Regions from separate parts of the Marinobacter sp. ANT_B65 genome, predicted to be linked through region 2. Evidence: riboswitches for the same ligand, from Rfam matches in the RefSeq annotation. Region 2 holds a riboswitch; the other holds the start of a gene.

Region 1 (15,766 bases), on a different contig from region 2:
CGGGCCTGCAGGATGCGGTACTGAAGCAGAAGCACACAGGTAACTATAGCGATTGCGCCAATCAGCTGATGGGCCGGAGGCAGCAGTATCATGGCGATCCCTGCGGCCGCAGCGCCAGCCCATACAGGAAAGGCTTCCCCGAGAGCTTTGAGCTGTTCTATGGTCAGTACGATAAATAGGGCTACGAGAGCAAACTCGATGCCAGTGCTGTCGAAGGCTACATTGCGCCCCAGAAGTGCTCCCAGAGTGCAGCCAATCACCCAGTAAACCTGATTGAATGCTGTGATGCGGAAATCAATATCCAGTTCGTGAAGAGCGTCCCGGGAGCGGGGTCTGCTGGTAAGCAGTGAGTAGGTCTCGTCAGTCAGCCCGAAAATCAGGTATAGCTTGCGCCATCCGGCTCCCCGGAATTGCCCGAGTAACGAAAGGCCGTAGAACAGGTGACGGGCATTAAGTACGAACATGGCAATGAATACTTCCAGCAGGCCTGCGCTCACTGCCAGAAGACTGACGGCCAGAATCTGGCCAGCACCGGCATAAATAACCACCCCCATAAGCGGAGCGGCCCACCATGCGTAATCAAGCTGGGTTGTGAACAGCACCCCGAAAGCCATACCGAGCGGGAGGTAACCGAACAGGATGGGCAGTGTAAGGCGAAAAACGGACGAGTTCATTAGCATCCAAACGGTCTGAAAACGGGGGATGATAGAGAATCGCTACGGATTTTGAAAGTGGGTGAGGCTTCTCCTGGGCATGCATAATCCTTAAGATGGAGCCCATCAACAGGAGATTGTATGAACGATGAAGCCGCGTATCAGGCGCAGCCCGACCCACGTCAGGAAAAGTTTATTGTGGACAGGGAGTTGCTGACGGAAGATCAGCTTAATGGCCTGGCAGAAGAGTACTGCACCCGCTACCACGGGCTGAATGATACCGAAAACCCGATGGGCGAGCTGAGCCGTGTTCTGAATGCAATCAGTCGCGGCGACCTGGTTGTCTGGTTTGATCCGGTGGAAAATTCAGCTGGGCTTGGCGCGCCGGAATGAATGGCTGACCTCCCGGTGTATTTTGGTTTGCCCTACCCGGGGGTGTCTGTAAACGGTACAATTGCGCTGGTTTTCGAAAGCAGTGTGCGAGGTGGATTTTGATCAGGGTACTGGTTGTAGATGACCATGAGCTGGTTCGTTCCGGGATAACCCGGATGCTCGCGGACAACCCCGATATTGATGTTATTGGTCAGTCTTCATCCGGGGAAGACGCGATAGAGTTTGTACGCAAGGACCGCCCCGATATCGTGCTGATGGATATCCGGATGCCGGGCATTGGTGGCCTCGAAGCTACCCGCCGTATCCTCAGAATCGACGATACAATCCGTGTGATTGTGGTAACCGCCTGCGCCGACGATCCTTATCCGGCCAGGGTTATGCAGAGCGGCGCTACCGCCTACATTACCAAGGGTGCGGATATCCGGGAAATGGTTCGTGCCATCCGTATGGCGCACTCCGGACAGCGTTACATCAGCCCGGAAATTGCCCAGAAAATGGCACTCAAGCAGTTGGGCGGAGACAAGGATGACGAGGGTGAATTATCCTTGTTTGATCGTCTTTCTGAGCGGGAGATGCAGATAGCCATGATGGTGGTGGACTGCCAGAAAGTGCAGGATATTTCTGACAAGCTTTGCCTCAGCCCGAAAACTGTAAACAGCTATCGTTATCGGATTTTTGAAAAGCTGGAGATCTCCAGCGACGTTGAGTTGGCTCTGATGGCAGTGCGACTTGGGTTACTCGATGCCCACAAGATCTGATGCTCCCACTGTAAGCAGCGGAGAGTTCGACAGCAAACACTTCCTGAAACAACTGACGGAACGGCCCGGCGTCTACCGCATGTACGATGAAGGTGGCGCCGTGCTGTATGTCGGCAAAGCCGGCAATCTGAAAAAACGCGTCAGCAGCTATTTCCGAAAAACCGGCCTGGCTCCGAAAACCGAAGCTCTGGTTGCGAAGATCGCCTCCATTGAAGTGACCATCACCGGAAGTGAGACGGAAGCGCTTCTGCTCGAACAGAACCTGATCAAGTCTCTGCGGCCGCCATACAATATCCTGCTCCGGGATGATAAGTCCTATCCTTATATTTATCTTTCTTCCCACAGCGATTATCCCTCGCTGACCTTTCGGCGTGGTCGTACCAAAAAAGGGGGAGGCACCTGGTACGGGCCCTTTCCCAGCTCGGGTGCCGTTAAGGAAAGCCTTAATGTTTTACAAAAGGTATTCCGTATAAGGTCTTGTAGTGAAAGTTATTTCAGGAATAGAAATCGCCCCTGTCTGCAGTATCAGATCAATCGTTGCACGGCGCCTTGCGTGGGATACATTTCGCCTGAGGACTACCTTCAGGATATCCGCCACGCCACCATGTTCCTGGAAGGCAAGAACCCCGTCATCATTCGTGACCTGATGGATGAGATGGAGTCGGCTGCCAAAAAGCTGGAATTTGAAAAAGCCGCCACCTGCCGTGATCAGATTAACCATCTGCGCCATGTGCAGGAGCAGCAGTCGGTAGACGGGGAGGGTGGTGATGCCGATGTTATTGCCATCGCACAGGATGCCGGCGTTGTATGTGTTGTGGTTATCATCGTGCGCGGGGGCAGGGTTCTGGGTACCAAGGATTACTTTCCCCGTTACTCTCTTGAACAGTCCGAGGGAGAACTGCTCAGTGCATTTCTGGGGCAATACTATTTTGGCGGTAGTGCCCGGCGCGAGATTCCGAGAGATGTATTGGTTCCGGTTGATGTTGACGGCCAGGAACTCCTTGCTCAGGCGCTTTCCGATGCCGCGAATCGCGAAACCCGCATAAGGGGAAATGTCCGCGGTGAGCGCCGCCGCTGGCTGGAGCTGGCGATGACGAATGCCCGGCAGACATTGCTGACTCATCTCGCCAGCAAGGAGACGGTCTATCGCCGTTTACTGGCCCTGCGTGACATGCTGGAGCTTACAGATACCCCTTCACGGATGGAATGTTTCGATATCAGTCACAGTCACGGTGAAAATACCGTCGCATCCTGCGTCGTTTTCGATGAGAATGGTCCTCTGAAAAGTGATTACCGGCTGTATAACATCGAAGGTGTGACTGCCGGAGACGATTATGGCGCCATGCGCCAGGTATTGACGCGTCGCTACCGCCGCATGGTTGCGGGTGAGGGCAAGCGCCCGGACCTTGTCTTCATTGACGGCGGTAAGGGCCAGTTGAGCATTGCGCGGGAAGTGTTTGATGAACTTGGGGTTTCTGATATACCGCTGATCGGGGTTGCCAAGGGTGTAACCCGGCGCGCAGGCATGGAACAGTTGATTGATGCCATGACGGGTGACGTGTTCCGGGTGCCGGCTGATTCGCCGGCGCTGCACCTGATCCAGCACATAAGGGATGAGTCCCATCGCTTTGCTATTACCGGACACCGTAAGGGGCGCGACAAAAAACGTCGTCAGTCTACTCTGGAAGGCATTGAAGGGGTCGGCCCCAAACGCCGCCGGGAGCTGATCCGGTATTTCGGTGGCATACAGGAACTACGCAAAGCCAGCATTGATGAGATGACCAAGGTACAGGGCATCAGCAAATCACTGGCTGAAAACTTATATGCAGCATTGCACGACGAGTAATAACCGTATGACTTTACCCAACCTGCTCACACTCTCCCGCATTCTCATGATTCCGGTTTTTGTGGTGGTGTTTTATCTCCCCGTGCAGTGGAGTTATATGGCGAGTGCGGCGATTTTCGGCGTTGCGGCTGCTACCGACTGGCTGGACGGATATCTTGCCCGTAAGCTGGACCAGAGCACGCCTTTTGGTGCGTTTCTTGACCCGGTTGCCGACAAGCTGATGGTGGCAGTAGCTCTGGCGCTGCTGATTCAGGAATATTCGGCTATTCTGCTTACCATTCCCGCTACGGTGATTATCGGCCGGGAGATTGTGATCTCTGCATTGCGGGAATGGATGGCTGAGATAGGCAGTCGCGCAAGCGTTGCTGTCTCCTACATCGGCAAGGTTAAAACCACAGCACAAATGGCCTCTATCGTTGGCCTTCTGGCCTTTCCTCCGGGGCAGCTGCTGTCAGAGCTTTCCGTGGTTCTGTTGTACATTGCTGCGTTCCTGACACTCTGGTCCATGGGGCTTTACATCAAGGCAGCCTGGCCGGATCTGTTTCCGGAAAACGACTGAGCCGGGCCGGCTTCACAGGCCTTTGCCCAGCCAATAACGCCCTCTGCCAGCTTTTCTCCTGCATTGCCGAATGCCTGGATAATGGAATCTATGCTGTTGTCTTTCGCCAGGGCAGAGACGGTGAAACTCCTGGAGCAGAGTGTTGTTCTTGAACGATTAGTGATCAGTTGAGCATAGATGGCGATGGTGGCCCGGGTGCCATCACCGTGGCTGAGAGTGTGGAATGCCGTAATCTCTGTAGCCAGAGTAAGATCTGCATTGCCCGGCCCCGTATCCATGATCACATCATCAAAGCCCGCGGTGGCCCTGAATGCGCCCGTCAGCATATCCCTGAGGATAACTGGCGTTGTATCCCTCCACCTTACTCCGCTATAGACACGGAACTCCCAGGGCTCAGGCTTGGCCAGAATCCGTTTGCTATTGAAAGGTTCTGAAGCCGAAGGTGTATCAATGCGCAGGCTCTGGGACCGGGCAATATCACTTATTTTCAGGCCTTCTGGTACGGGAAAATCCATTACCCTTGGAGCTTCCTTTGAAGGAAAAACCGTACAGCCTGTCATCATTCCCGAAAGAATCAGTGCGGCACCCAGGGAGCTGAACGTCTTGGCAGTTATCCTGTTCACTGAGATACCTCCTTCATTGTGGGACCGCCCCACAGGGTGCCGCTCGGGTCCTGTTCCAGGCGACGGGTAAACTGGTTCAGATTCCTGAGAGTATTGCGCAGTTCCCTCAGAGCCGGCGCCAGTTCGCCCATACCCTGAAGACCTGAATCAAGGGCGCCTTCATTCTCCCGGGTTAACTGATCAATACGGGCCGCCGTGTCCTGAAAGCTTGCCATGGCCGTATTCATGTTGGTGAGCACGGATTTCCCTTCGGTCTGGAGCAGGGCATTGGCGCTGTCAGAGACTGCAGACACTTTGGATGCCGCTTCTGCAGCTCGCTTACCTGCATCGTCGATTCGCTCAAGCATGGCTGTAAGCTGGTCGCGACTGCCGAGCAGGGAGTCGCTCGCTTCCCGGGCGTTGCGGAGAAGCGCTGTCAGGTTTGCGGTGTTTTCCTCTGACAGCAGTTGGTTGGCACTGATGAGCAGGGTTTCCGCTTTGGTCAGCAGTGCTTCACCATTGGTCAGGAGGCTGTTAAATGCCGAAGGTTCCGCCGCTATCTTTGCAGGGTTATCCCGGGTTCCTTTAAGTATCGGGCTGTCTTTGCTACCACCGCTGAACTGAACGCTCATGCTGCCGGTAATATTGGCCAGCACCATCCCGGCCCTGGTGTTTTTCCTTACAGGTACGTCTTCTTCCACACGCACCAACACACGTACATGGCCAGGGTTGCTATGATCCAGATTGAGTTCAAGCACGCTACCTACTTCGACGCCACTGTATAGAACCGGGTTCCCCTTAACGAGGCCGCTTACAGCATGATCAAACTCGATTTCATAGTAGGCCCATTCACGATCTGCAGATGACTTGGCCAGCCATAGTGCAAATAACAGTGCTGAGGCCACTGCAATAAGCGTAAAGAGCCCGATGATCAGATGATGTGCCTTTGGTTCCATAAGCTCCTACTCCCGTATCCGGCCCGGTTCCCGGGCCCGGAATGCGTAACTGGCAGCCCGGCCCCGGGGGCCCTGAAAGTATTCCTGAATCCACGGGTCGTCTGTTGTTGCAACCGTCTCAATGCGGTCTGCGACCAGAACTTTTTTACTGGACAGAACGGCGACACGGTCACAGGTTGTGTACAGGGTGTCCAGGTCATGAGTGACCAGAAAAACGGTCAGGCCCAGCCCATCCCTGAGGGTTAGTATCAGCCTGTCAAAAGCCGCAGCTCCAATCGGATCAAGGCCGGCAGTAGGCTCATCCAGAAACAGGATCTCCGGGTCCATGGCCAGAGCTCTCGCCAGAGCGGCACGCTTGACCATACCACCGGAAAGTTCTGACGGGTACAGGAGCGCTGAATCTGCTGGCAGGCCGGTCAGTGCGAGCTTCATGCGGGCAAGTTCCTCCGCGTCTGAGCGAAGCAGGCCGCAATGCTCAATCAATGGCAGGGCAATGTTTTGCAAGAGATTCAGAGAGGTAAAAAGGGCGCCTCGCTGGAACAGAACGCCGAATCTCTGCTCGGTTTCCGAACGCTCTCTGGTGCTCAGTTCAGCCAGATCCTTTCCAAAGACAAGTATATGACCGGCGGAAGGTCTGTTAAGCCCCACAATGCTTCTCAGCAACACTGATTTTCCTGTTCCGGAGCCACCAACAACTCCCAGGATCTCGCCTCTGAAAAGATCAAGGTCGAGATTCTCGTGCACCACGTGGCTTCCAAAATGATTGAAAAGCCCTCGCACCGCGATAACGGGACCGGATTGCCTGTTGGCTGGCTGAGCCCTTGAGCCGGTCATGGTTTACCAGCCCATCTCCATAAAGAAAAGTGCAGCAACGGCATCCAGAAGAATAACGATAAAAATCGATTGCACCACGCTGGATGTTGTATGCACACCAACAGATTGAGCACTGCCGCCTACCTTGAACCCTTCCAGACACCCGATGGCGGCAATGAGGAAGGCAAAAACGGGCGCTTTCGAAATGCCTACGAGGAAGTGTTTGAGAGCTATATCCCGCTCCACAATTGCCATGAACTGGGCCGGGGAAATATCCAGTGAAAGCGCACAAACCATACCGCCGCCAACCAGGCCTGTCAGCATACCCACAAACGTAAGAATGGGAAGGCTGACCATTGTCGCGAGAACCCGCGGAATCACCAGAAGTTCAACCGGATCCAGCCCCATTGTGCGGATGGCGTCCAGCTCCTCATTGACCTTCATGGCACCGATCTGGGCAGTGAAGGCACTGGCAGTGCGGCCTGCGAGAAGAATGGCGGCGAGCAGAACGCCGAACTCCCGCAGAAAAGAAAAGGCTACAAGGTTAACGGTATAAATCGTTGCGCCGAATTCTTTCAGCACTGTGGCGCCAAGGAATGCCACCACAGCACCCACAAGGAATGTGAGGAGCGCAACAATAGGAAGGGCATTGAGCCCGATATTCTGAATGGCAGCAACAAAGGGTGTTACCCGCCAGCGGCTGGGTTTGGGCAGAATAACAAACAGTGCTGCGAGGATCTGGCCAATAAACCCTGCCAGCAAATACAGCAGATGCCATATGGCTTCCACCGTTTTGCCGGTTTCGGTCAGGAACTGAGCGACAGGGGACGGGCTTTGAGGCTCGGGGGCAGGGTTGTTCTGTATTGCATCAGCCACAGTGCGCAGAAGAGTGCTTTGCTCCCGGGGCAGAGCGCTATCCTGCTGTACCAGTGAGGTAAGAACTTCCGGGCCTACCAGTGCAATCAGAAGAGAGGCTCCTGCTGTGTCAACCCGACCCAGATCTTTGAGATCAATGTTTTCGGGGAGCCACCGTTTACCGGAATGCTCTTCAATGCTTTTTTTAAGGGACTGGTAATCGGCCAGCGTCCAGTCACCCTGAATAGCCAGTGTGCTACCGGCGCTCTTCAGCGTTCCCGGCTGGCGAAGGGTTCGGGTTGCGTCTTCATTATCAGTGGAACTGGCACGTATAGGCACGGGTGTCAGAATCCCAAGGGTTGGTTTATTTAATTAGCATAACAGCTTAAAGACTACAGACATTATCCGCCAGTATCCGGCGGTCTTCCTCATCATGGCTGGCCAGCACGATGACAGCTCCCCGGGCTTTTTGTTCCAGCAGAAGTTGCCTGAGAAGATCCCGGGCCTCGCTGTCCAGGCCTGTAAGCGGCTCGTCCAGAAGCATTATGGGCTGTGGGCGCAGGATTGCACGCAGCAGGGCAACACGTTGCCTCTGGCCGCCAGAGAGGTCTCCGGGTAAGCGTTTGCCGATGTGTTCAAGCCCGACGCGTTGCAGGCTCCGCTCTATGGCCTGCTGATTCTCCGGCGATAGTTTCAGCCCCGGGTGAATGCCCAGACCAATGTTGGCTTCAACGCTAAGGTGTTCAAACAGATTGTGTTCCTGGAACACGCTGGTCATCGGCCGTTCCCAGGGAGGCAGGTGGCGAAGGCTTTTGTTCTGCCACAGAATGTCGCCTGTCTGAGGCTCAAGGAAGCCTGCCAGAAGATTCATAAGTGTTGATTTTCCGGATCCGCTGGCCCCATGGATGGCTGTGCAGGTACCGGGGCTTGCACTGAAATTAAAGTTCCAGGGATTCACCTGGTCCGGATAGGCGAAAACCAGGTTTGTTACCTCAAGCATGTTCAGGCTCCGGTAAAATACGGGATGTGTTGTTTTTCAGACCGGCCCTGAACAGGGGAGAACCCAGACGGTTAAACAGGCTGAACAGCAAGAGCAACAGGAGTACAAGCCATAACCCGGTCCCAGCAGCTGCATCAATCCGGTAGCTGCCCAGTTGCTGGTACAGCAGAACCGGCAGGGTAGGCTGGCCCGGGCTGCCGAACAGGGCGATTACACCAAAATCACCCAATGACAAACCTGTGCCGTAAGCCATGGCGAGTGCAAGCGGCCTGCGCATTCGCGGCCAGTGCAGCCAGCGCCAGCGATACCAGCCCAGAACACCCATCTGATCGGCCTGCATCCGGCTGGCTGAATCCAGACTACCCATTGGCCCACTGAGCATCTGCAGGACAAAGGGAAGCGCCATCATCCCGTTGATCAGTGTAACCATTACAAGCCCTTCGTTTGAGCTCCCCAGGCTGGGCCGGAACAGCAAAAACAGCCCTGTACCTAACACCAGTGGTGGAATCATTAATGGCAGGCAGGCCGCGACATTGGTAAGCCGGATGACCACAGGCCTGGAGGCTGTGCCTGCGCAAGCCAGAATCAACAGAGCGGCAATCACGGACATCAGTCCTGCCGGCAAAGCAATGGCCAGGCTTCTCTGGGTGGCATCAAGTAACGCAGGGGTTAAATCCAGCCCGGGCAACCCCCTGAGTAAAATGGCGATCAGTGGCATTGTCAGAAACAGCACAAATACACTGAGGATGGCTCCGTCTCCCAGGCGCGCCCACACAGAACTGCCTGCTTTGCTCCGGTGTGAGGCAACCTGTCTGTCCGGGAGCAGCGATGAGGTGAGCCCGTGGCGGGCTGCCAGCCACCAGAGCAGCCCACAAATGACCAGTTGAACCATGGCAAGAAGAGCGGCCTGTCCGGCATCAAATTCGAAGCGCAAAGACTGGTAGATGGCAACCTCAATGGTTGTGGCTGCAGGACCTCCACCTAAAGTCATCACAATGGCAAAACTGGTAAAGCACAGAGTGAACACCAGGGCCGCGAGGCCCGGCGTGACGGGTTTGACCGCAGGCCATTCCACCGCCCGCCAGTACAGCCAGCGCCCAAGCCCGAGCTGGGCTGCAATCCGCCGTTGCGGTGCCGGTGCGCTCTCAATGGCCTGTAAAAGAATACGTGTGGCAAGGGGCGCGTTGAAAAATACGTGGGCCAGAACAATTCCGTTGATACCGTAAAGGTTCCAGGACATACCCAGCCAGTCGTTGACCAGGTCTGTAAACCACCCCTGGCGGCCATAAACGCTGACCAGACCAGAGACAGCTACGATGGACGGAAGCACAAGGCTCAGCTCCATCAGACGGAGCAAAACAGAGCGCCCGGGGAAAACAGGTTGTCTGGCCAGGATTCTGGCCAGGGGAACAGCCACAAGCAGGCTGATAGCCGTGGATAGAAACGCCTGCCACAGGGTAAAGGTAACCACTGTACGCAGGTAGCGGTTGCGCCAGAGTTCACTCAGATCTGGTAAAGAGGCTTCCAGGATGAGCGAGCCCAGGCCAGCTGTTGCCAGCAATACCAGTGCGCAGGCAATGATCAGCCCTGGCCAGAGCCGCCAGCCGGGACGGCTGAACGGTGCCCTATGGGGGAGCGCCGCCCATCGAGAGCAGGGTTGGTAATTCATTGAATTTTCCGTGCCCATTTATTAACGGGTCATGGCATCCAGCCACTCATTGAGCCACTCACGCCGGTTGTCTGTTACGGTTTTCGGGTCGAAATAGAGTGGTGCTGAAGGGTGAATCAGTTTTTCGAACACATCCGGCAATTCGCTACCCAGATCCGTAGCCGGGTACATCACGTTCTTGAGAGGAATATGACGCTGGAAACCGGCACTGAGCATGAAGTCGAGGAATTCCTGGCCCAGTTCTTTTTGCTGGGATGACTGTACCAGGGCAGCTACTTCAACCTGCAGATAGTGACCTTCCCTGAATTCAGCGGCCTGATAGCGCTCGGTTTTATCAACAGCCATGTGGTAGGCAGGAGACGTGCTGTAGGAGAGAATCATCGGCGCTTCACCGTTCATGAACAGCGAGAAATAGCCGTCACTCCAGCTTTTGGTGGTGGTGAGGATTTTACCTTTGAGTTGCTGCCACTTTTCCGCAGCCTGATCGCCATAAACGTGGCGCATCCACAGCAAGAGCCCAAGCCCGGGTGTGCTGGTTCTGGGATCCTGGATAATGATCTTCAGATCATCAGGTGCTGCGATAAGAGCTTCCAGGCTCTCAGGTGGGTTGGGTAACTGTTCGGTATCATAAACAAAAGCGAAGTAGCCCCAGTCGTATGGCACAAACACTGAGTCCTGCCAGTCGATGGGTAGGTTCAGGGCTGACAGATCGGTTTTGTGGCTGGCGAGTAAACCTGTCTGTCTCGTTGTTTCCATGGTGCCTGTGTCCAGCCCCAGCACCAGGTCTGCCTGGGTGCTTTCCCCTTCAAGGCGCAAACGCTGAAGAATGTCACCGCCGCTGTCCAGAACCACATAGTTAATCCGGCAGTTGCAGGTCTTCTCAAAAGCTTCTTTAACGGCAGGCCCGGGGCCCCATTCAGCGGCAAACGAAGGGTGGGTATAAATTGTAAGAGTTGGTACTTTCCCGGCACTGGCAGAAACAGAGGCCAGGGCGAGCAGGAGCAGCGTAAATGCCCGGATGAGCATAGTGATATAACCTCCGCAACAAACCAGAAAAATCATTGGGGGTTAACCATGCCGCGGGCCCCACCGAGGCCGGTGAGTGCTCAATCCCTTCGCCGGCATAATCCGGATCAGGTTCCGCGGGTATGGTCTCAGCCCGGCATTTGCCCGGCACCCCGTTGAGTTGCGTTGAGTGTACCATGCTCACATTGGCAGTTCTTTATGGCCGCTGCGGAAGCCTGTATTGTGCGACGAGCGTGGTGGGCCGCCACCAGACTGAAAGCGAGGAGAAAACTGGTGCCAAGATTTTTACACACAGCTGACTGGCAAATGGGCCGCACATATAGCCGGTTTGATGCCGAAGATGGTGCTGCACTCGTGGAGGCACGTTACGAGGCGATCGAACGGCTGGCCGCGTTAGCGACAAAACATCAGTGTGATGCTGTGCTGGTGGCCGGTGATGTTTTTGATGCCCAGACGGTCTCCGATCGCACCATTCGCCGTGTTTTCAATGCCACCCGAGGTTTCGCCGGGCCCTGGGTGATGCTCCCCGGCAATCACGATGCGGCGCTTGCAGAGAGTGTATGGACCCGGGCAAAGAGGATTGGTGCCGTTCCGGATAACGTCCAACTAGCGCTTGAATCCGGTGTTACCCGGTTGCAGGAGCAGGGCATTGCGGTGCTGTCCGCGCCCCTGACGCAGCGCCATACCTATGGTGACCTGACACAGCCGTTCGACGGTATGGAAACTCCTCCGTCTATGTTGCGTGTCGGGCTGGCCCACGGCAGCGTACAAGGCGTGCTGCCCGAGGATATTGATTCAACCAACCCCATTGCCCCCGGGAGAACAGAATCTGCAAGGCTGGATTACCTGGCTCTGGGCGACTGGCACGGCGTGCGGGAAATCAACGAACGCACCTGGTACAGCGGTACGCCGGAACCAGAACGCTTCCGGAATAACGACGCTGGATACGTCCTGATTGTTGATATCGAAGAGGCGGGTTCCACCCCGAAGGTTACGCGGTACGAAACCGCGCGCTATCAGTGGCATCAGTGGCGGGAAACCTTATCTGTGCCTTCTGATCTGGATCAGTTACTGGACCGGTTGAAGCATCTGCCTGAAGCGTCCGTTCTGGACCTCAAGCTTAATGGCACTCTTACTTTGGCCGGCGATCAGCAGCTGACTGATGCGCTTTCCATTGCCGAGGCCCGCTATCGCAGCGTTACCTGTGACCGCACCGGGCTGCAGCTTGAACCGACGGACGACGACATCGCCGCGTTGCATGCCGACGGTTATCTCGGCGACGTGGTTCGGGAATTACGGGAGAGCCAGCAATCGGCGGATAACACCGATGCAGCCGGGGCGGCTCGTGATGCTCTCGCCATTCTGGCAGGCCTGCTTAAGCCCATGGACGCGGAGGTGGCCCAGTGAAACTTCAGCGCATACGGGTTGAGCAGTTTCGCCAGTTCCGGCAAGGCCTTGAGCTGGATAACCTTCAGCCCGGTATCAACCTGATACATGGCCCCAACGAATCCGGCAAAAGCACCCTGGTGCGTGCAATCCGCGCCGCCTTTTTTGAGCGCTACCGGTCAAAATCTGCTGAAGACCTGGCGCCCTGGGGGGATTCCTCAGCTGCACCTACAGTTGAAATCGTATTCGAGCACAAGGGGCAGCGCTGGCAACTGGACAAGCGCTTCCTCAAACGGCACCGCTGTGATCTGCTGATAGACGGCACGTCGTTCAGTGGTGAAGAGGCTGAGGAAAAGCTTGCCGAGCTGCTGGGTTATCAATTCCCTAAAAAGGGTGCGAGCAAAGAAGAGCACTGGGGAATTCCGGGCTTGTTATGGGTAGAGCAGGGTACAGGTCAAGACATTGAAAAGTCTGTTCTGCACGCTGGCGGACACCTGAAATCTGCGCTGAACAACCTTGTAGGTGAAGTTGCCAGCAGCGGCGGTGATGAGGTTATTCAAGCCGTGGAGCAACAGCGTCAGGAGCTGCTGACAGCTACCGGGAAACCACGGGGAGACTATCTGGCCCTGGCTAACGAGCGGGAAACGCTAAAGCAGCAAGTCTCCGACCTGCAGGCCCGGGTTACACAATATCAGGTTCAGGTAGACCGCCTTGGTACTCTGGCCACTGAATACGAGCAAGCAAATCGTGAGCGCCCCTGGGAAGTAGCCCGGGCCAGCATGAAACATGCGGAAGCCAGGTTTCAGGAAATTGAAGCACTGCAGGAACAGCAAAACCGGGGGAAAGATTCCCTGAAACAGCTGCAGCAAAACCTCTCCCTGCTGCAGCAGAACCAGGCTCACTGGCAGAGTCAGAGCGAACAGCTCGACCAGCGCCACAAAAGCTATGAGAGCGCCAGAAAACAGCTTGAGCAACAAGAACTCGCCAGCCCTGATCTCGAGAAATCCGTTGCAAGTGCCCGCACTCAGTATCGCTTCGCCGAAGAAGCCTTGCAGCGGGCACGTCTCAGGGACAAACGGGTACAGCTACAGAAAGACTGCGCAAGACTGAATGCAGAACTGGCCAAGCTTATACAGAGCCAGGAGAAGGCCAGGAATATTCAGGAATCCCTGAGTGCAGCCCGCAAACAGAAACAGCAGAATCACATTGATCCCCATGCGTTACGTCAGCTCAGGCAGGACCAGCGTGAACTGGATGATCTGAATATCCGCATTCAGACCGCGGCCACCCGTGTTACCTGGAATCTGGATGCCGGCCACAGCCTGGAGCTGGATGGAGAGAGGATTGAAGGGCAGGGAGACAAACTTCTCCTGGAGCCCGGAGTTCTTGATATTCCGGGGATGGGCAATCTCGGTATCCAGCCCGGCGGCGATGATCTGGCAAGCCTTCAGCGGAAGCTCCAACGGCTGAAGCAATCCCTGTCCCAGCAGCTGGCCGCTCTCGCTGTCGGGTCCCTTGAGGCGGCAGAGGCCAGACACGGGCGACTTCAGGATGCAGAGGTACAGATCCAGCGATATGACGAGCTTCTGAACTCCCTGGCTCCCAGCGGTCGGGAGCAGCTGGATGCCATGAGAGCCGATCTGGAATCGGAACTGCTCGCCCGCACTGCAGAACTTGAAACTTTGGCTGTTACAGAGAGGGCTGACGAGGATAAGGGTGCAGATACGAAGCCTTTGAGCCTGGTGGAATCAGAGCTGAAGCAGGCGGAAGAACAACTGGCGCAAGCGGAGTCGAAAGCGAGGAGCCAGGAAACCGAATTGCTGACGGCCCGACACGCCTGTGAAGCTGCCCACCGCGAGTGGCAACGGGTGCAGAATGAATTGAGCAGCCCTGAACGCCAGCAACAGATCGAAGTACTGAACCGGGATATTGCTGCCGTTGAAAAACAACGGGCAGAGCTCGAGCTTTCCCTGAAAGAGCGAGAGGCAAAAATAGAAGAGGCTCGCCCCGAGCTTATAAGGCAGGACATAGAGCGATACCGCGCCACCGCTGAGCACCAGGAAAAAGCCCAGCAAAACCGTGCTCTCGAATTAAGTGAGATCCGGGCAAAGCTAGAAGCCTGGGGTGCCGAGGGGCTGGAAGAACAGTGCAACGAACAAAGGGCTGAACTGGAACACGTCAACCGCAGGTACCTCGAACTCGACCGCAGGGCGAAGGCGCTGGATCTGCTCCTGAATCTGCTCAAGGAAAAGCGACAGGCGCTGACCCGCCGACTACAGGCGCCGTTGCAGAAACATCTGGATCACTACCTGAGCGTATTGTTTCCGGAAGCCAATCTGGAGGTTGATGAAAACCTGATGCCCGGAAAATTCAGTCGTGGCAGTGAACTGGGCCAGATGGCAGAACTGAGCTTTGGCGCCCGGGAACAAATGGGCCTGATAAGCCGGCTGGCCTACGCCGACCTGCTGCAGGAAGCTGGCCGGCCAACGCTGATCATCCTGGATGACACTCTGGTACACAGCGATGCCGAGCGCCTGGATTCAATGAAGCGCATCCTGTTTGATGCGGCCACCCGGCATCAGATCCTGCTGCTGACCTGCCATCCCGAAAAATGGCGGGACCTGGGCGTAGAGCCCCGGGATCTAGCTGCCCTGAAATTACAGAGTACCGCCGGTTGAAAACAGGCAGTCAGGTGGCCGCCCGCTTGAGGGCGGGCTTCAGCCGAAGTCTGGCAGTTCAGGTGTAATCACTGGCTTGTTTGCCTCCTGCCATGCCTCTATTCCTCCGGCAATGGACTGTACGTGCATGTAGCCCATCTCCTTCATGGCTTTGGCTGAGAGGGCAGAGCGCCCGCTGTTCTTGCAGTAGATCACTATATTCAGGCCTCTGTCTTCCAGGGCAGGATCGTTGGTCAGTTTGAACTCAAGTATGCCTCTGGGAATATTCAGGGCACCAGGGATATGACCGGCGTGAAATTCGTCCGCTTCACGGACATCAATCAGAAGATCTGCCTGTTTAATGGCGTCCTCGGACTTCTCCAGAGGTATTTCGCGGATTTGGGCTTTGGCGGCTTCGACCATATCGTGTACATTTTTCATCGTAAGATATCCCAGTGTTTGTCGGAAAAAGCGCTTATCTCAAAGCAGGAATATATATTTTGCATAAAATTCCATCAAGGAATATCGTTATATCACGGTGATATATGCTAGCTATGACTTCGCTGAAGGTCCGTGGGGCGTACAATATTTGA
Region 2 (15,766 bases):
AGAGTTAACCCGGAGCATAAACTGCGGATAGTAAAAGCTCTTCAGAACGGGAAAAACATCGTCGCTATGACCGGCGATGGCGTGAACGACGCGCCCGCTCTGAAGACCGCAGATATTGGCGTTGCCATGGGTATTACCGGCACGGATGTGTCACGCAAGGCCTCGGATATCATTCTGGCAGACGACAACTTCGCCACCATTGTTGCAGCCGTCGAGGAAGGCCGGGCTATTTTCGCGAACATCCGCAAATTCCTGCGTTACCTGCTGTCTTCAAACATCGGCGAGGTAATGACCATGTTTTTCGGTGTACTTCTGGCTGATACGCTCGGTCTGACCACAAACGGCGCAGGCCTGGCCCTGCCCCTGTTGGCGACCCAGATCCTCTGGATCAACATGGTAAGCGATGGTGCTCCAGCTCTGGCACTCGGACTGGACCCAGGCGACCGGGAAGCAATGACCAGACCACCAAGATCCCGGAATGAAGGTGTGCTCACACTCACTATGTGGGCAGGAATTGTTTTCGTTGGCATTATTACCGCAGCTGGCACGCTCCTCGTACTCGACGCCTCCATGCCCGGCGGCCTGATCCCGGGCACCGGCAGTCTCTCCTATGGCCAGACCATGGCCTTCACTACTCTGGTGTTGTTCTCACTGTTTACCGTCTTTATTTCGCGGTCCGACGAGCAAAGCGCCTTCGCTGGACTCTTGTCCAATCTCTGGTTATGGGCGGCGGTGGGCGTGTCACTGTTACTGCAAATAGCTGTGGTCTACCTGCCCTTCCTGCAGAAAGCCTTTTCCACCGTCAGCCTCAGCCTTGAGGACTGGCTATTCTGCACAGCCATTGCCAGCTCCGTATTATGGCTGCGGGAACTGACCAAGCTGATCACCCGCCGGCGCAAAAAAGGCACTGGCAGCAGCACTGCCCCTTGCAGCGGGCATTAATCTGAACGTCTGAATGCAAAAAACCCCGGAAGACCGGGGTTTTTTACTAATAACAGGCCCGCACTACGGGCCTGTATTAAATGGTCCTTTTCAGAAAGAACCTTAGATCTTGCCAACCAGATCCAGTGAAGGAGACAGAGTTGCTTCGCCTTCCTTCCACTTGGCCGGGCAGACTTCACCCGGATGGTTGCGCACGTACTGAGCAGCTTTCACTTTACGCATCAGGTCAGACGCATCGCGGCCAATACCTTCTGCAGTGATTTCCATTGCCTGGATTACACCATCAGGATCGATCAGGAAAGTAGCACGGTCCGCCAGGCCCTGGCCTTCACGCATCACACCAAAGTTGTTGGTGATGGTACCGTTCTGGTCACCGACCATGTAGTACTGGATTTTGCCAATAGTTTCAGAGCTATCGTGCCAGGCTTTGTGGGTGAAGTGGGTGTCTGTGGAAACAGAGAACACTTCAACGCCCATCTTCTGCAGTTCTTCATACTTGTCAGCAACGTCGCCCAGTTCAGTAGGGCACACGAAGGTAAAGTCAGCCGGGTAGAAGAAGAATACAGACCACTTGCCTTTCACATCTGCTTCAGAAATTTCAACGAACTCGCCCTGTTTGAAAGCGGTTGCGTTAAACGGTTTGATTTCGCTGTTGATCACGCCCATTGAAAAACACTCCTGTTGGTTCGTTTGCGTGTTGATGAATCTACGGTCACTACATTAACCAATGAGTCAACTTCAGGAAAATTGATTATTCCCAACCTCTTCATAGGCAGTACCTATTTTCTGTATCCGCCTTGCCGAACATGCGTTTACCACGGCCCGACAACGTAACCGAGTTTTTCCGGGAGCCAAAGCGCAATGCCCGGCATCAGCGCCACCAGTATGAGGCTCACACTCATTGCGGCAATGAAGATTAACGCCCAGCCAATGGTATGCTCCAGGCGAATATTCGCAATACGTGTTGTAACCATCAAGTTAACGGCCACAGGCGGCGTAAACTGGCCAATCGCAATGTTCATGGCCAGCAGGATACCAAACCACACCGGATTCCAGCCAAAGTGGTTCATCAGCGGCAATACAATTGGAATAAGGATCAGATAGATCGACACCGCATCAAGCAGCATGCCTGCAATCAGCACCAGTACCATTACCAGGCCCAACAGCACCCAGCCGTTTTCGGAAAGTGACAGCAACGCATCCGCCAGGTGCTGGAAGGTACCCAGAGTCGTACCTGCCCACGCAAAAATGCCCGCTAGCGCAATGATCAGCATGACCACACCAGAGGTCACAGCAGCGTCGGTCATCAGATCAAACAAACTGCGCAAGCTCAGGTTGCGGTATACAAAGCTGCCCACAATTATCCCGTATGCCACAGCAACTACAGCAGCTTCCGTAGGCGTAAACAGCCCGGAGCGCAGACCTCCCAGAATGATGATCGGGGCAAAAAGAGCTGGTAATGCCGCCTTGAAGCTGGGCCAGAAAGGCGGGCGCTCAGAGGTTTCCGGACTTTCCCAGCCAAACTTGCGGGCCAGATACAGAGCCGGCACCAGCAAGGACAGACCAGCCAGAATGCCCGGAAACAGCCCGGCGGCAAACAGCGCACGCAAATCCACACCGGGTACCACGATAGAATAGAGAATCAGCGCAATCGAAGGCGGAATCAGGATAGCGGTAGAAGATGATGCGGCGATCAACGCTGCGGAAAATGGCTGAGGGTAACCCGCCTTACGCATGCTGGGCAGCATTACCATAGCCACTGCGGCCGCATCTGCCGGACCGGACCCGCTCATTCCGCCCATAATCAGGCAAACGAGAACGGCCACAACGGTCAGGCTGCCGTGACGGGGGCCGATAATCGCCTGGGCAAAACGCACCAGACTGGCGGCCACTCCAGCGCGCTCAAAAATAAGTCCGGTAAGAATAAACAGAGGTATCGCGATAAGCGGGTACTTCGCCACACTGTTATAAGTGTTGGTACCGAAGGTGGCAAGCATGTCGGGGGACAACCCGGAAACAATGCCCACGAGCCCACCAAACCCCAACGCGATGGCTACGGGAACACCCAACAACAACGCCAGCAGGAAGCCGCCGATCATCAACAGGTCAGGACTCATGGATTACCTCCGGATCTTTCTTGCCACGCAGGCGGTCATTGAGGTTTTGAGTCATCCGGAAAATGATCGCCGCCGTCATCAGTGGCAACCATGCCACATAAATCCAGTTTGGCAGTCCTAACCCCGGGGACAGGGACTCCCATTCGTATTCCTGCATCGCAAAAATGACGCCATACCAGGTAGTCACCCCCATAACCGCCACGCCTGTAAGCCATTGCAGTACAAACAGCCCTTTCAAAGCAGCCGGCGGCAGATAATGCTCGATCAGCTCAATTCGTATGTGCTGATTGTTTCGGGCCGCTACCGCTGCGCCGGCGAAAGTGAGCAGCACCAGAAGAAACACCGAAAACTCTTCGGTAAACGCAAAGGAAGCATCAGTGGTGTAGCGAACAATCACGTTGCCAAGACTGATCACACAAATCGTAATCAGGGCCACAGACGCTAACCAGGCTTCCGGCCGGAACTTCGGGGGTCGGGAGGACATGAAAACTCCGATTGAAAAAACTACCCTGGCAAAGAGCCCGCCGGAACCGACGGGCACTCTGACAGGTATGTTTTACTGATTGCGGTTAGCGACAGCAGACTGAGCCTGCTTCACCAGATCTTCACCAATGCGAGGTGTCCATTTTTCATAAACAGAGCGGGTTGCCTTCACAAACGCGTCGTGCTGCGCCGGGCTCAACTCAGTTACTGTAACGCCACGATCCTTGATGGCCTGCAGCGTGGCCTCAAGCTCACTACGGGATTTTTCTATCTCCCACTTGCCAGCATCCACAGCCGCTTGCTTCAGAAGCGCCTGGTCTTCTGCATTGAACTGGCCCCACACACGGTTACTGACAGCGAATACCAGCGGGTCAGCCATGTAGTGCCACAGCGTCAGGTGCTCCTGTCCGACCTGATCAATACGCGCAACATCAAAAACCGAAAGAGGGTTTTCCTGACCATCAACCGCACCAGTAGTCAGTGCCGGCTTGGCATCTGCCCAGCTCATCTGCGTGGGATTAGCACCCAGTTCGGTGAAGGTGTCCTGGAACAGCGGCGAGCCTACAACCCGGATTTTCAGGCCTTCCAGATCTGCAGGGTCGCTGATCGCAAGTTTGGAGTTGGAAAGTTCGCGGAAACCATTCTCGCCCCAGGCCAGAGGTGTTACACCACGCTTTTCAATCGCCTCGAACACGGCCTTGCCAGCTTCACCCTGGGTTATTGCATCAATGGCTGCGTTATCCGGCATCAGGAATGGCAGGGAAAAGAGGTTCAGCTCAGGAACCTGAGGTGACCAGTTGATGGTAGAACCCACCGCCATATCAATCAACCCGGAGCGCATGGCAGAAAACTCTTTGGTCTGATCCCCGGAAACCAGCTGGGAATTGCTGTAAATCTTCATGTTGATACGCCCCTCGGAGCGTTCTTTGACCAGCTCGACCCACTTGTCGGCAGCCTGCCCCCAGGGAAACGCCGACGGAAGTACTGTAGAAACTGTGTATTCATCTTTGTACTGAGCCTGAGCTACAGAACTGAGTAGCAGAGTGGCCGCAGCAACAGCAACCAATGAGCGGGATTTCAGCATTTTGTTTTCCTTTTTATTTGGCATGGGGAACTCCACGACGGGACAATGAACACGTCGCGCAATGGGAGATTATAGGAGGCGGCGTTGTTGTGACGCAAAACAAAAACACAGCTAACTCCATCTATCTCTTAACTTCACCGGATTTCTGGCTGATTACAGTTCTGTTGTTTTTATTTGCATGGGGCTATACCCGTCTACAATAAGCAGGATATGAAACCGGTAAAAACGGATGCAGCGATGGAAGGCAACGAGCATACTGAGCTCAGCAACAACCAGGAAAACAACAGCACTGCGACCCCGCCGGAGCTTCTTCGCGCCGTTAACGTCCGCAGTCTGTCACTGGTAATTCTCACCAGCATAGCTACCCTCTTTTTTATTGACTGGGCACAAGCCGTACTGCTTCCTTTGGTAGTTGCTGTAATGATCAGCTACGCACTGGACCCACTGGCATCAACACTGGATCGGCTCAGAATCCCCAGACCACTGAGTGCTGCCATCGTGATGATCCTGATGCTCGGTGCTATTTCCGCGGCGAGCATCCCTCTGCAACGCGAAGCCATGGCCATGCTGGACAAGGTTCCGATGGCCATCAGCGAGTTCCAGCGCAAAGAAGCCAGGTCGCCTGACACTGAAGAAGGCATCATGGAGAAGGCCCAGGCTGCAGCAAAGAAAATCGAGGAATCGGCCACTCAGGACCAGAACAGCAGGAATCCCGCCCACGAGGGCGTAACCCCCGTTCGGGTAGTGGATAAACCCATGGATATTCAGGAATACGTGTTAAGGGGGGCGCCTGCGGCAATCGTGCTCGTGTCCCAGCTTTTCTCGGTACTGCTGCTGGTGTATTTCATACTGGCAGCCGGATCACTTTATAAGCGCAAAGTTGTAAGAATTTCCGGCCCTTCGTTCGGACGAATGCGCAAGGCTGCCAGAATCATGGCCGAATTCCACCATCAGGTGCGCCGCTTCCTGTTTGTCATGCTGATTGGCGCTCTGTTTGTGGGGGTGCTGACCTGGCTGGCGTTTCTGGCGCTGGGGGTGGAGCAGGCCATGCTGTGGGGAGTTGTAGCAGGGGTAGCCAGCGCAATCCCCTATCTGGGACCCTTTCTGGTGCTCATTGGCACCGGCGTTGCAGCCTTCCTTCAGTTTGGAGAGGTAAACATGACCATCATTGTGGCCGGCACTTCGCTGGTGGTCACCAGTATTCAGGGATACCTGCTGACTCCCTGGCTGACCAGCCAGGTTTCAAGCCTCAATGCGGTGGCAATCTTTATCGGGCTTCTGTTCTGGGGCTGGCTCTGGGGCCCTGTTGGACTGGTCATCGCGACACCACTCCTCATGATCATCAAAACCCTGTGCGATCATGTTGTAAATCTGCGCCCTGTAGGCGAACTGCTGGGAAAATAAAGCCCGGGCTGCCATCCCCCCCTTGTTTATGGGCCGTAAATGTTTGTGCGCTCGTGGCCTTTGCGGACGCATCCCTGCGCTCCACTGATTTCGCTGCCTGAAATCAATGTGATATGTTGTCATGAAAGGTACGTATAACAACTAATAAATTCGGGAAATCAACCGCCCAGGTCTTTTATGGCTCAGAAGCTGAGTATGTTGGGGAGCGTAATTCTTCCTCTTGCGATCATTGTCACGACTGGCTGCAGCCAGGGCAACTCTGGTTCTGATGCCGTTGCGGAACAACCAGAACCGCTGGCCACCCCCGCTCAGACCGGCGTGCTGGAAGTAGCCACGCGCAATGGCTCCACCACCTACTATCTCGACCGGCATGAAAACCCGACCGGACCGGAATACAGTCTGATCTCGCAGTTTGCAGCCAGCAAGGGCTGGACCGTCAACTGGACCATGTACGATTCGACCGCTGCCGTACTGAAAGCCCTGGAATCCGGCAAGACCCACATGGCCGCCGCGGGGCTGACGCACCTGCCTTCACGCAGCCAAAAGTTCACTCGCGGCCCCGCCCATACTGAAATTACCGAACAACTGGTGTGCCATCGGGAGATGCGTCCGATGCCCCGGCTGCCAGAAAGCATATCCAGCGTAAACATCACGGTAACAGCCGACTCCAGCTATGTGGAAACACTGAACAGGCTTGCCAGCATCCACGAAGGCATCACGTTTACCGAAGACGACAGTAAAACAACAGAAGTTCTGCTGTCCGATGTGGCCCGACAGGCTATCGACTGTACCGTGGCCGACTCCAACATTGTTCAGGTAATGCGTCGCCACTTCCCCCACCTGGAAGTGGCCATGAACCTGAGCCAGGGCAACAACCTCGGGTGGTACCTGCCGGCAGGCTCAGATGAACTGGCCGGCACTGCACAGGAATGGATGAACAGTCCCGAGGGCGACAAAGCCATGGACTACGTCGAAAGCCACTATTACGCCTACATTGGCGAGTTTGATTTTGTGGACCTGAGAGCACTCAACCGCCGTATCAACGACCGGCTTCCCGGCTTGATTGGTCAGTTCTCCGAAGCTGAAACAACCACCGGAATGCCGGCGGATCTTCTGGCAGCACTGGCTTATCAGGAGTCCCACTGGGACCCCTCTGCCATATCCCCAACAGGAGTCCGCGGCATCATGATGCTGACACGCAGGACAGCGGAATCTCTGGGCGTGATGGATCGCCTCGACCCCGTAGCCGCCATCGATGCAGGCGCCCGCTACCTGGCTGACCGCCACCGCAGGCTCCCGGATACCATTCCCGAACCAGACCGCACATTTCTTGCGCTGGCCAGCTACAACATTGGCCGCGGGCACCTGCTGGATGCCCGCCAGCTGGCAAGGGAGCTGGGCAAGAATCCGGATTCCTGGGACGACATGAAAGAAGTGCTGCCATTAAAGGCAGATAAACGCTACTACCCAAACACTCGCTACGGCTACGCACGGGGTTATGAACCTGTGCATTATGTGCAACGCATCCGGAATTATCGGGATGTCATCAGCTCGGCCTTTGACTAGCCTTCAATAGACTTTTTCCACGCCTTCCGGGCGGGTTTTGAAACGTTTGTGCAGCCACAGGTACTGATCAGGCTGTTCACGGATAGCCTCCTCAATATAGCGGTTCCAGACCTGGGTATCGTTATGCTTGTCGGCGCCGAAGCCAGCCTGCACTGGTGAGAAGACCACACGATAGCGTCCATCAGGCATTCGCAGGTGGCTTACGCAAACCACGGCAGCACCGGATACTTTGGCGATATAACTTGGGGAAGTAATGCATCCGGTTTCAACGCCGAAAAAAGGTACGAACAGCTCGGTTTTTTTACCGAAATCCTGGTCGCAGGCAAACCAGACTTCACCGCCCTTCTTCAGAAAAGACACCATTGGCCGCAATTCACGCTTGGTGAACGGCCGGATACCAAAATGGCGGCGCCGGCCATTTTCGATCATACGGTCAATAACCGGATTATTGTTGGGCCTGTATACGTACCCGGGGTTTTTCAGGTGGCAGGCAACAAGCGGTAACGCAAAATCAAAAATACTGTAATGACCGCCAATCAACAGTACGCCCCGGCCCTTGCTCCGGGCCTCCTCAAGATGCTCCAGCCCCTGCACCTCTGTAGCTTTATAATAAGGAGACATATCCCGCCACCAGGCATGGATGCTTTCCAGAAAACCGCGAGTGCAGGCGATGAAATTATCCTGCACCAGTTTTGCCCGGGCTTCCTTGTCCAGGTCGGGAAAGCAGATAGCCAGATTACGGTCAGCAACGCGGGCGCGGGATTTCAGTTTTCTGTTCAGGAAACGGCCCAGCGTTTTCCCCAGCTTTTGCTTGGAAGACATCGGCAAAAACGACAACAGATACAGCGTAAATACCAGCGCCCACGAGGGCCATAAGCGCGGATGCCAAAGCGGCAATTTGTGTTTTTTGGAAAACCTGCTCATACATCAAAGCCTGCTCAAATAGGGTCGTGAGCGTGACACAATCACGACCCTTAGTGTACTACCTGCACCGGTCAATCAAGAGGAGCATGTCCCAAATCAGGGACCGGACAATCTCATGGTGCCAGTTTACCCTTGAAACACTCAGGCCGAGCCAGCCCAAGATGGCTGCGCAAGGTACTGCCCTGATATTCCTTACGGAAAAGACCACGGTTTTGCAGTTCCGGCACCACCTGTTCAATAAAGTCCTCAATGCCGGAGGGCAAAAACGGTGGCATCAGATTGAACCCATCGGCGCCTTCGTTGTTGAACCAGTGTTCCATCTTATCGGCAATCTGTTCCGGAGTGCCCACCATGGTGCAGTGGCCTCCTCCCGCAGCCAGCCGACCCAGCAACTGACGCAGGCTGGGCTTCTCGGTTTCGATAATCCGCAGAATGGTACTGTAGCGCCCCTGGGGCCCGCTGAACTCTTCAAGCGAAGGCAGAGGGGGGACAGGTGCATCCAGATCCCAGCCGGAACAATCCTGATCAATAAACATGGCCAGCTGGCGCAGAGACGCATCAGCAGGCAGAAGCTCATCCAGCTCGCGCTGCTTTGCCAGTGCTTCCGCTTCGGTAGGTGCCACATAGGTAACCAGCCCCGGCATAACCGGCACCGTAGCGCCACGGCCGGCCGCTTTTACCCGTCGCTTGATATCACGGTAATAGCTTTGCGCCGCTGGCAGGTCGTAAGCCACTGCATAGATAGCCTCAGCACATCTGGCCGCCAGCTCGCGGCCCTGCTCCGAAGCTCCAGCCTGAAACAGCACCGGGTGCCCCTGCACCGGGCGAGGCACATTCAGTGGCCCGTCTACGCGGAAAAACTCTCCCCGATGGTTTATCGGTTGTACCTTGTCCGGGTCGGCATAATGGCCTTTCCGGTCAAACATCAGTGCATCGTCAGCCCAGGAATCCCACAACCCCAACACTGCCTGCACGAACTCGTCAGCACGACGGTAGCGCTCCGCATGGCCTGGCATAGATTCATAGCCGTGGTTGCGTGCTTCCACATCAAACATCGAAGTAACCACATTCCAGCCAATCCGCCCGCCGGAAATGTGATCCAGCGAAGCAACAAGGCGGGCCGCATGAAACGGGGTGTAAAAGGTGCTGGAAACCGTGCTGATGAACCCGATGTTTTCGGTGGCCCTGCTCATGGCAGCAATGGCCGTAAGTGGTTCCAGATACCACCAGCTGCCATCGGAGACGTTACCTGCAGTGTTGCTGTCAGCAAAAAACACTGCATCCAGTTTGCCGCGTTCTGCGGTTTGCGCCAGACGTTCGTAATAGCGGATATCACCCAGCTGCTCTACTGCCGATTCCGGGTGACGCCAGGCAGCCCTGTGGTGGCCGCAGCCCATCAGAAACAGGTTCAGATGCATCATGCGCTGATCAGATGATGAAGCTGCCATCAGTTTTTCACCAGTCCGCCATCAACCACAAGGTTCTGCCCGGTAACGGACCGCGCCCACGGCGAGGCAAAAAACAACGTGGCATCGGCAAACTCTGCCGGCGTGGTTACCCGCCGTAAGGGTGTGCTGGCGGCAATAAAATCGAACACAGCCTCAGGCGTAGCGGCGGACGCATCGGTGGTACGCAGCAGACCGCCAGACACCATATTCACAGTGATATTATCTGGTCCAAGATCCTGTGACAGGGTGCGGGTAAGCGACAGCAACGCCGCTTTACCGGCAGTGTAATCATGGTAGGGCACAACCGGATTCTGGAACAGATTGGTTCCAACATTCACTATGCGGCCAAAACCCGCTTCGCGCATGCCATCCAGCGCCGCCTGAGTAGTATTCAGGGCACCACCCACCACTCCGGAAAACTGTTGATTCATGTCTTCCCAGGTCAGCTGGTCTGCATTTGCACGGGCATCACCGTTAAACGAAAAATCCGGCAAGGCATTATTGATCACCGTGGTCACTGGCATACCAAAATGCTGCTGAGCGGAAGCAAACATAGCCTTTACTGCTTTGCGGTCAGTAACGTCTGCCTGCACCGCCAGCGCCCGTTCCGGAGCTTCAGCGGCCAGTTTTTCAGCCGCGTCGGCACTGTTGCGATAGTTGATCACAACCCTGGCGCCCTCACGCAGGAAGGCACGCACCAGGTGCTCACCCAGACCACGGGCACCGCCCGTTACCAGCACCAGTTGTTGGTCAAGACCTAAAGAATTTTGCATAGACACCTCAAAAGAGAGGCGAAGGTATGAATAGGCAGATGCGGTGCAGCATCCCGGCTGCACCTGCGGCTGACATCCCTTCGCCAGTGTGAACTGGATCAGGTTCAACGGGTGTTATCTCAGCCCTGCATGCAGGACACCCCGTGTCGAATCGAAACCATAACACACCAAATACTCAGATATGTAGGCCAGGACTCATGCAATTGACAACTACTGGCAGACTTTCTACTCTGTCAACATTCCTGGGGGAGCCGGTTAACGGCTGAGATTCCGCATCCTGTGCGGTAACCCTTCGAACCTGATCCGGGTAATGCCGGCGAAGGGAAGGAAAGCGCCCGCTGAGCGCATGCCTGCGTGTCTTTTTCTTCCTTCGCGACCGTCCCGGTAGCAAACCACTTTCAGCAATTTTGCTATCCGCCTGCAGGGCAAGGAAGACAACCGATGTTAAGCTCCTCTACCGCACTGGTGTGGCTGGTTTTATTCGCCGCCCTGTTCGCAATACCCGGCCTGATATACGCCCGCCGCAAGCAGGATAAGCTGGACGACTTTCTGGTCGCCCGCAACAGCCAGAGCAGCTCCGCCACTTTACTGACTCTGCTGGCTACCACTCTCGGCACCTGGATTCTGTTCGGGCCGGCACAGGCCGCAACCTGGGGCGGCATTGGCGCAGTTACCGGCTACGCTCTGGGCGCGCTGGCGCCACGTCTCATTATGATTCCTCTGGGCAACCGCATTCGCACTCTCATGCCCGAAGGCCACACCCTCACCGAATTTGTACTCGGTCGCTATGGACGAGTGATGTACGGATTTGTGCTGGTCATCATGGTTTTCTATCTGTTTATCAGCCTCACGGCTGGCCTGACCGCCATCGCAAAAATGGTCTCCCTGCTCGCTCCCGTGCCACTGTGGCTTACCGCCAGCATTGTGATGGCTGCCACTCTGCTTTATACCCTGTATGGCGGGCTGCGCGTGACCATCTTTACTGACCGGGTGCAGATGCTGGTCATCCTGCCCTTTCTGATTCTGCTGATCGGCTTTGGCTGGCAGGCGACCGGCGGCCTGGCCCCTGCCCTGCAAGGTTTGCAGGCAAAAGCACCGCACCTTCTTGATCCTCTGGACATCAACGGGCTGAAATCCGGCCTCACATTCTTTATCGCGGTGGTGCTGACCGGGCTGTTTTATCAGGGAACCTGGCAGCGTATTTTCGCCGCCCGTGATAACAAAGTGATTCGCAACGGCTTTATCATCAGCGGCCTGCTGAGTTTTCCCATCATATTTATCATGGGTCTGTTCGGCCTGGCGTTTGTGGGGCTGGACTTGCCCGGTGACGGCTCGGTTGCACTGTTCAGCGTGTTACTGGCAAATGTGCCTCTGTGGTTTGCCATAGGCCTGTTGCCTTTCGGGCTGGCACTGATTATGAGCAGTGCAGACTCCACCATAAGTGGGCTGACCAGTATTATGGTGGTAGACCTGCGCCGGTTACTGCCTAAACTGAGCAATCACAACCTGCTATCGCTGTCGCGCTGGCTGATTGTGGTTTTGTCGGTGCCGGTGCTGTTCGTAGCCGCTCAAGGCTACAGTGTGCTCTATCTGTTTCTGCTGGCAGACCTGTTGTGTTGCGCTGCGGCGTTCCCGGTCTTTTTCGGCTTCTACAACGCCCGCTACCAAAGCTACAATGCCGCCCTCAGCACCTTTGCTGGTCTGGTCGCCGGGCTTATGGTATTTCCTGCGCCCGGTGCACCGACCACCTACCTGCTGGAATCCTTCCTGCTGGCATCTTTGGTACCTATCGCCGTTTCGCTACTGCTCCTGCTTCTGCCCAAAGGAAAGCGCTTTGACTTTTCCATACTGGCGCAGCGAGTGCGGCATCTGGAGGGGTAAACCGGCAGAGCCTGTTGCTGAAGCTCTCAAACAGCCGGCATACAGTCTTGTCTGTCCTTACATTCAATAGCTTCCAGTTGCCCGTGATTGGGGCCATACTCATTGTTCTGCGTGAAAGGCATCCTGATCTCCTTTGATGTCAACGCACGCATTAATCAGGAGTACAGGTAATGAGCAAAGGACAAGACAAAAAAAAGGACACAAAAAAACAGCCGCTTTTAACCGCAAAGGAAAAAAAGGCGGCCAAGAAATCGAAGAAAAATGGAAAGGACGTACTAGGGAATTAAAAAAAGCATCAGGAGCGCAAAACGCCCCTCATGTAATGGTTTAGAGTTATTCCCCTTTATCTGACTGTAAAGTTCGCTTGGGGTGCATGCCATCGACCATACCCATGAACGGCGGGTGGATCGAATAACCGACCATACTGAGTAGCTGTTCAGGAATCCGGGAAAGCGTTTCCTGGCTGAGTTCGAGAAAGAAGTTCTCTTGCGGCCTTAACCAGGGTTCGCAGTACTGACAGGTTACTGCAAGACGATCTGCGCCCGAGCGGTTGGCTCCGCCACCGTGCCAGAGCGTCCCTAGAAAGAAGACAACTGAACCGGCAGGCATCACCGCAGGCACAGCCTGAGTCCGGTCAGTAACTACTTCCTTACCCCAATTGTGGCTTTCGGGAATTACGACCGTCGAGCCATTCTCTTCCGTAAACTCATCAATAGCCCAGACCGTTGCTGCCCCGAACGGCGGGCGCGGGCGCGGAACCGGGTAGAAGCCGTCATCGTAATGCAGCGGCTGCGCCGACTCGCCAGGCAGAATATTGATAATCTGAGCCTGGCTGAGCAGGTAGCTGGGCAAAAATAGCCGGTCCAGCAATCCGGTAACACGAGGGTGTGTTGCTAGCAGATCAATTACCCGCGTTTTCTCCAGTACATTGTATAGCCGCTGAGTTTTTACGCCTTCAAATGTATTGCGCCCGGACTTCCCCAGCAACGGCAAGGTAGCTTCACGAATCAACTCAAGCTGCGACCTGGTAAGAAGCCCCTCAATGATTACATAGCCGTCTTTCATAACGGCCTCAAAATCCTGGGCGATCTGGTTTTTGAGCGCATCTGAAGCCTTGGCTTCATCAGACCGGAAAGATTTATGCGTAGCAGCGAGATCTTTGGTCAACTCCAGAACAGATTCGATTTTCTTCTTGTTGGACATATGAACGCTTCTCGAAAGTAGTCTCTCCCGGGCTCCGGCTAACGCCAATTATGAACGCTTTGAGCCTTTACGCGCCGCGGAGCTTCAGGATTCTAGCAGTTTCAGTATGAATTAATCGCAATCCCACAAGCGTTGTCATACAAAAACCCCTATGGCAACGTGGATAACACATCAGGGGTTGCATCATTTTTTTCACCCTGACCATTCCTTCCATACTGGCGGCTGTCTTGTTAAGCGGCCGCCCTGTTAAAGCGAGGAAACTACGATGAACAACGATATTATTGAAGGTAACTGGAAACAACTCAAAGGTAAGGTACGCGAGAACTGGGGCAAGTTAACAGACGACGATCTGGATGAAATCGCAGGGCGTCGCGACCACTTTATTGGCAAAGTTCAGGAGAAGTACGGCATAGAGAAAGACGAAGCCGAGAAAGAGTGGGAAAAGCTGACCAACTCCTGACCCCTCAGTTCCAAAGATCCAGGAAGCCGGTGCCTGCCTTTGCGCAGGTATCGGCTACCATACTCCTTCCTTTCCCCGATATTGAACCCTGCCGGATCCGTTACACCAACACCTGCCGTGTGTTGGCTATATAACTGTGAACCTGGCGCTCAGTTTCGGAATCAACCATCACTTCCGGCCGACGTCCGTTTGGGCAAGGCATGTTGGATGTTGTGCCAAACAACCGGCATATCAGCGGGCGCTCCTCGTAAACATTGCAGCCATCGGGACCAAGGTGCACACAATTCAGCTCACCTAGTGCTGCTTCATGTTCCGCATCCGTTTTCACCGGCAGTCGCGACATTTCCTCCGAAGACGTAGTCACAGGGCCGCAGCAGTCATGGCAACCCGGAACACATTCGAACGATGGAATACGCTCACGCAGTCGCGCGATGATCTTCTGGTTATTGGTTTTCAATTGCAGCTATCTCCTCACAGGTAAGCTGCCTGCAGTGTCCCTCATCAAGCCCTTCAAGGGAAATATGCCCGACAGAAACCCGGTGCAAAGCCAGAACTTCATTCTGAAAAAAACCAAACATGCGTTTAACCTGATGGTACTTGCCCTCAACCAGTGACAACCTGGCTGTGTAATCCGAGAGAATCTCTAAATGTGCAGGCCTGGTTGTAATGTCCTCGTAGGCAAAATAGATACCTTCCCGAAACACCCGAATATACTCATCCGTTAATGGCCTGGATAAAGTAACCTCATAGGTCTTTTCGAGCTTCGTCTCGGGCAAGCTTACCTTGCGTGACCATGCCCCATCGTTAGTCAGTAACACCAGCCCGGTTGTATTCAGATCAAGGCGCCCGACTATGTGAAGCTCATGCTTCTGAGGGTGGTGCACAAGATCCATTACGGTGGAGTGCCTGGTGTCTTTAGTCGCGCTAACAAACCCCCGTGGTTTATTCAGCATAAGATACACAGGCCGGTTATCTCTCAGGCAGCGACCATCCAGAACAACATGGGTAAATTCCGTCACTTTTTGCTGGATTGAATGCGCCGCCCGACCGTCCAGAAAAATCCGTTTTTGAGCAAGTAAAAGACGTGTATCCGAAAGGGAAAAAGTACTGTTCTGGCTGATAAAACGATCGAGCCGACTGGTCCTGGATTTCATGATTTATCTTCAACAGCCTTTATATTGCAGTTACAATCAAAGACCAAACCAACACCCACCTCTCTTTTAAATCCAACCCTCGGATCTATCATTTTGAGCAGCTCCCATCGAGGTAAAAACAGCCGGATCAAGCGAGACCCCAAAGGCCTGCACCCGAGGAACCTGCACCGGCAAGGCTATGATTTTCCATCTCTCATACAAAGTTACCCGCCACTAACTCCTTATGTGAAAACAAACGCTTACGGCAATCTTTCCATAAACTTTTCTGACCCACTGGCAGTAAAAGCCATAAATGCCGCGCTACTGAAGCGATACTACAACATTATC

What was found. A riboswitch is a leader RNA that binds a small molecule or an ion and turns the genes downstream of it on or off. The one in region 2 is predicted to bind thiamine pyrophosphate.
Region 1: it holds a riboswitch for thiamine pyrophosphate, as region 2 does, so the genes downstream of both, thiB (thiamine ABC transporter substrate binding subunit) here and CPA50_RS10770 (3-oxoacyl-ACP reductase) in region 2, are expected to answer to the same signal.

The regions. Positions count from the first base shown of each region.
Region 1 covers NZ_NXGV01000001.1:1,835,111-1,850,876, reverse strand. The annotation lists gene CPA50_RS08500 (AzlC family ABC transporter permease) at 1-674, opposite strand, end outside; gene CPA50_RS08495 (hypothetical protein) at 795-1,046, shown strand; gene uvrY (UvrY/SirA/GacA family response regulator transcription factor) at 1,145-1,804, shown strand; gene uvrC (excinuclease ABC subunit UvrC) at 1,788-3,650, shown strand; gene pgsA (CDP-diacylglycerol--glycerol-3-phosphate 3-phosphatidyltransferase) at 3,658-4,209, shown strand; gene CPA50_RS08475 (ABC-type transport auxiliary lipoprotein family protein) at 4,164-4,832, opposite strand; gene CPA50_RS08470 (MlaD family protein) at 4,829-5,767, opposite strand; gene CPA50_RS08465 (ABC transporter ATP-binding protein) at 5,774-6,601, opposite strand; gene CPA50_RS08460 (MlaE family lipid ABC transporter permease subunit) at 6,605-7,774, opposite strand; gene CPA50_RS08455 (ATP-binding cassette domain-containing protein) at 7,821-8,435, opposite strand; gene thiP (thiamine/thiamine pyrophosphate ABC transporter permease) at 8,428-10,104, opposite strand; gene thiB (thiamine ABC transporter substrate binding subunit) at 10,126-11,130, opposite strand; TPP riboswitch at 11,198-11,295, opposite strand; gene CPA50_RS08440 (metallophosphoesterase family protein) at 11,404-12,537, shown strand; gene CPA50_RS08435 (AAA family ATPase) at 12,534-15,194, shown strand; gene CPA50_RS08430 (rhodanese-like domain-containing protein) at 15,234-15,614, opposite strand.
Region 2 covers NZ_NXGV01000002.1:133,745-149,510, forward strand. The annotation lists gene CPA50_RS10725 (cation-translocating P-type ATPase) at 1-942, shown strand, start outside; gene ahpC (alkyl hydroperoxide reductase subunit C) at 1,045-1,608, opposite strand; gene CPA50_RS10735 (TRAP transporter large permease) at 1,755-3,059, opposite strand; gene CPA50_RS10740 (TRAP transporter small permease) at 3,049-3,543, opposite strand; gene CPA50_RS10745 (DctP family TRAP transporter solute-binding subunit) at 3,616-4,626, opposite strand; gene CPA50_RS10750 (AI-2E family transporter) at 4,837-6,030, shown strand; gene mltF (membrane-bound lytic murein transglycosylase MltF) at 6,226-7,596, shown strand; gene CPA50_RS10760 (lysophospholipid acyltransferase family protein) at 7,600-8,520, opposite strand; gene CPA50_RS10765 (LLM class flavin-dependent oxidoreductase) at 8,634-9,968, opposite strand; gene CPA50_RS10770 (3-oxoacyl-ACP reductase) at 9,968-10,741, opposite strand; TPP riboswitch at 10,800-10,895, opposite strand; TPP riboswitch at 10,976-11,083, shown strand; gene CPA50_RS10775 (sodium:solute symporter family protein) at 11,183-12,622, shown strand; gene CPA50_RS19460 (hypothetical protein) at 12,759-12,953, shown strand; gene CPA50_RS10780 (phytanoyl-CoA dioxygenase family protein) at 12,956-13,825, opposite strand; gene CPA50_RS10785 (CsbD family protein) at 14,091-14,285, shown strand; gene CPA50_RS10790 (YkgJ family cysteine cluster protein) at 14,386-14,742, opposite strand; gene CPA50_RS10795 (pseudouridine synthase) at 14,729-15,439, opposite strand; gene rlmF (23S rRNA (adenine(1618)-N(6))-methyltransferase RlmF) at 15,533-15,766, shown strand, end outside.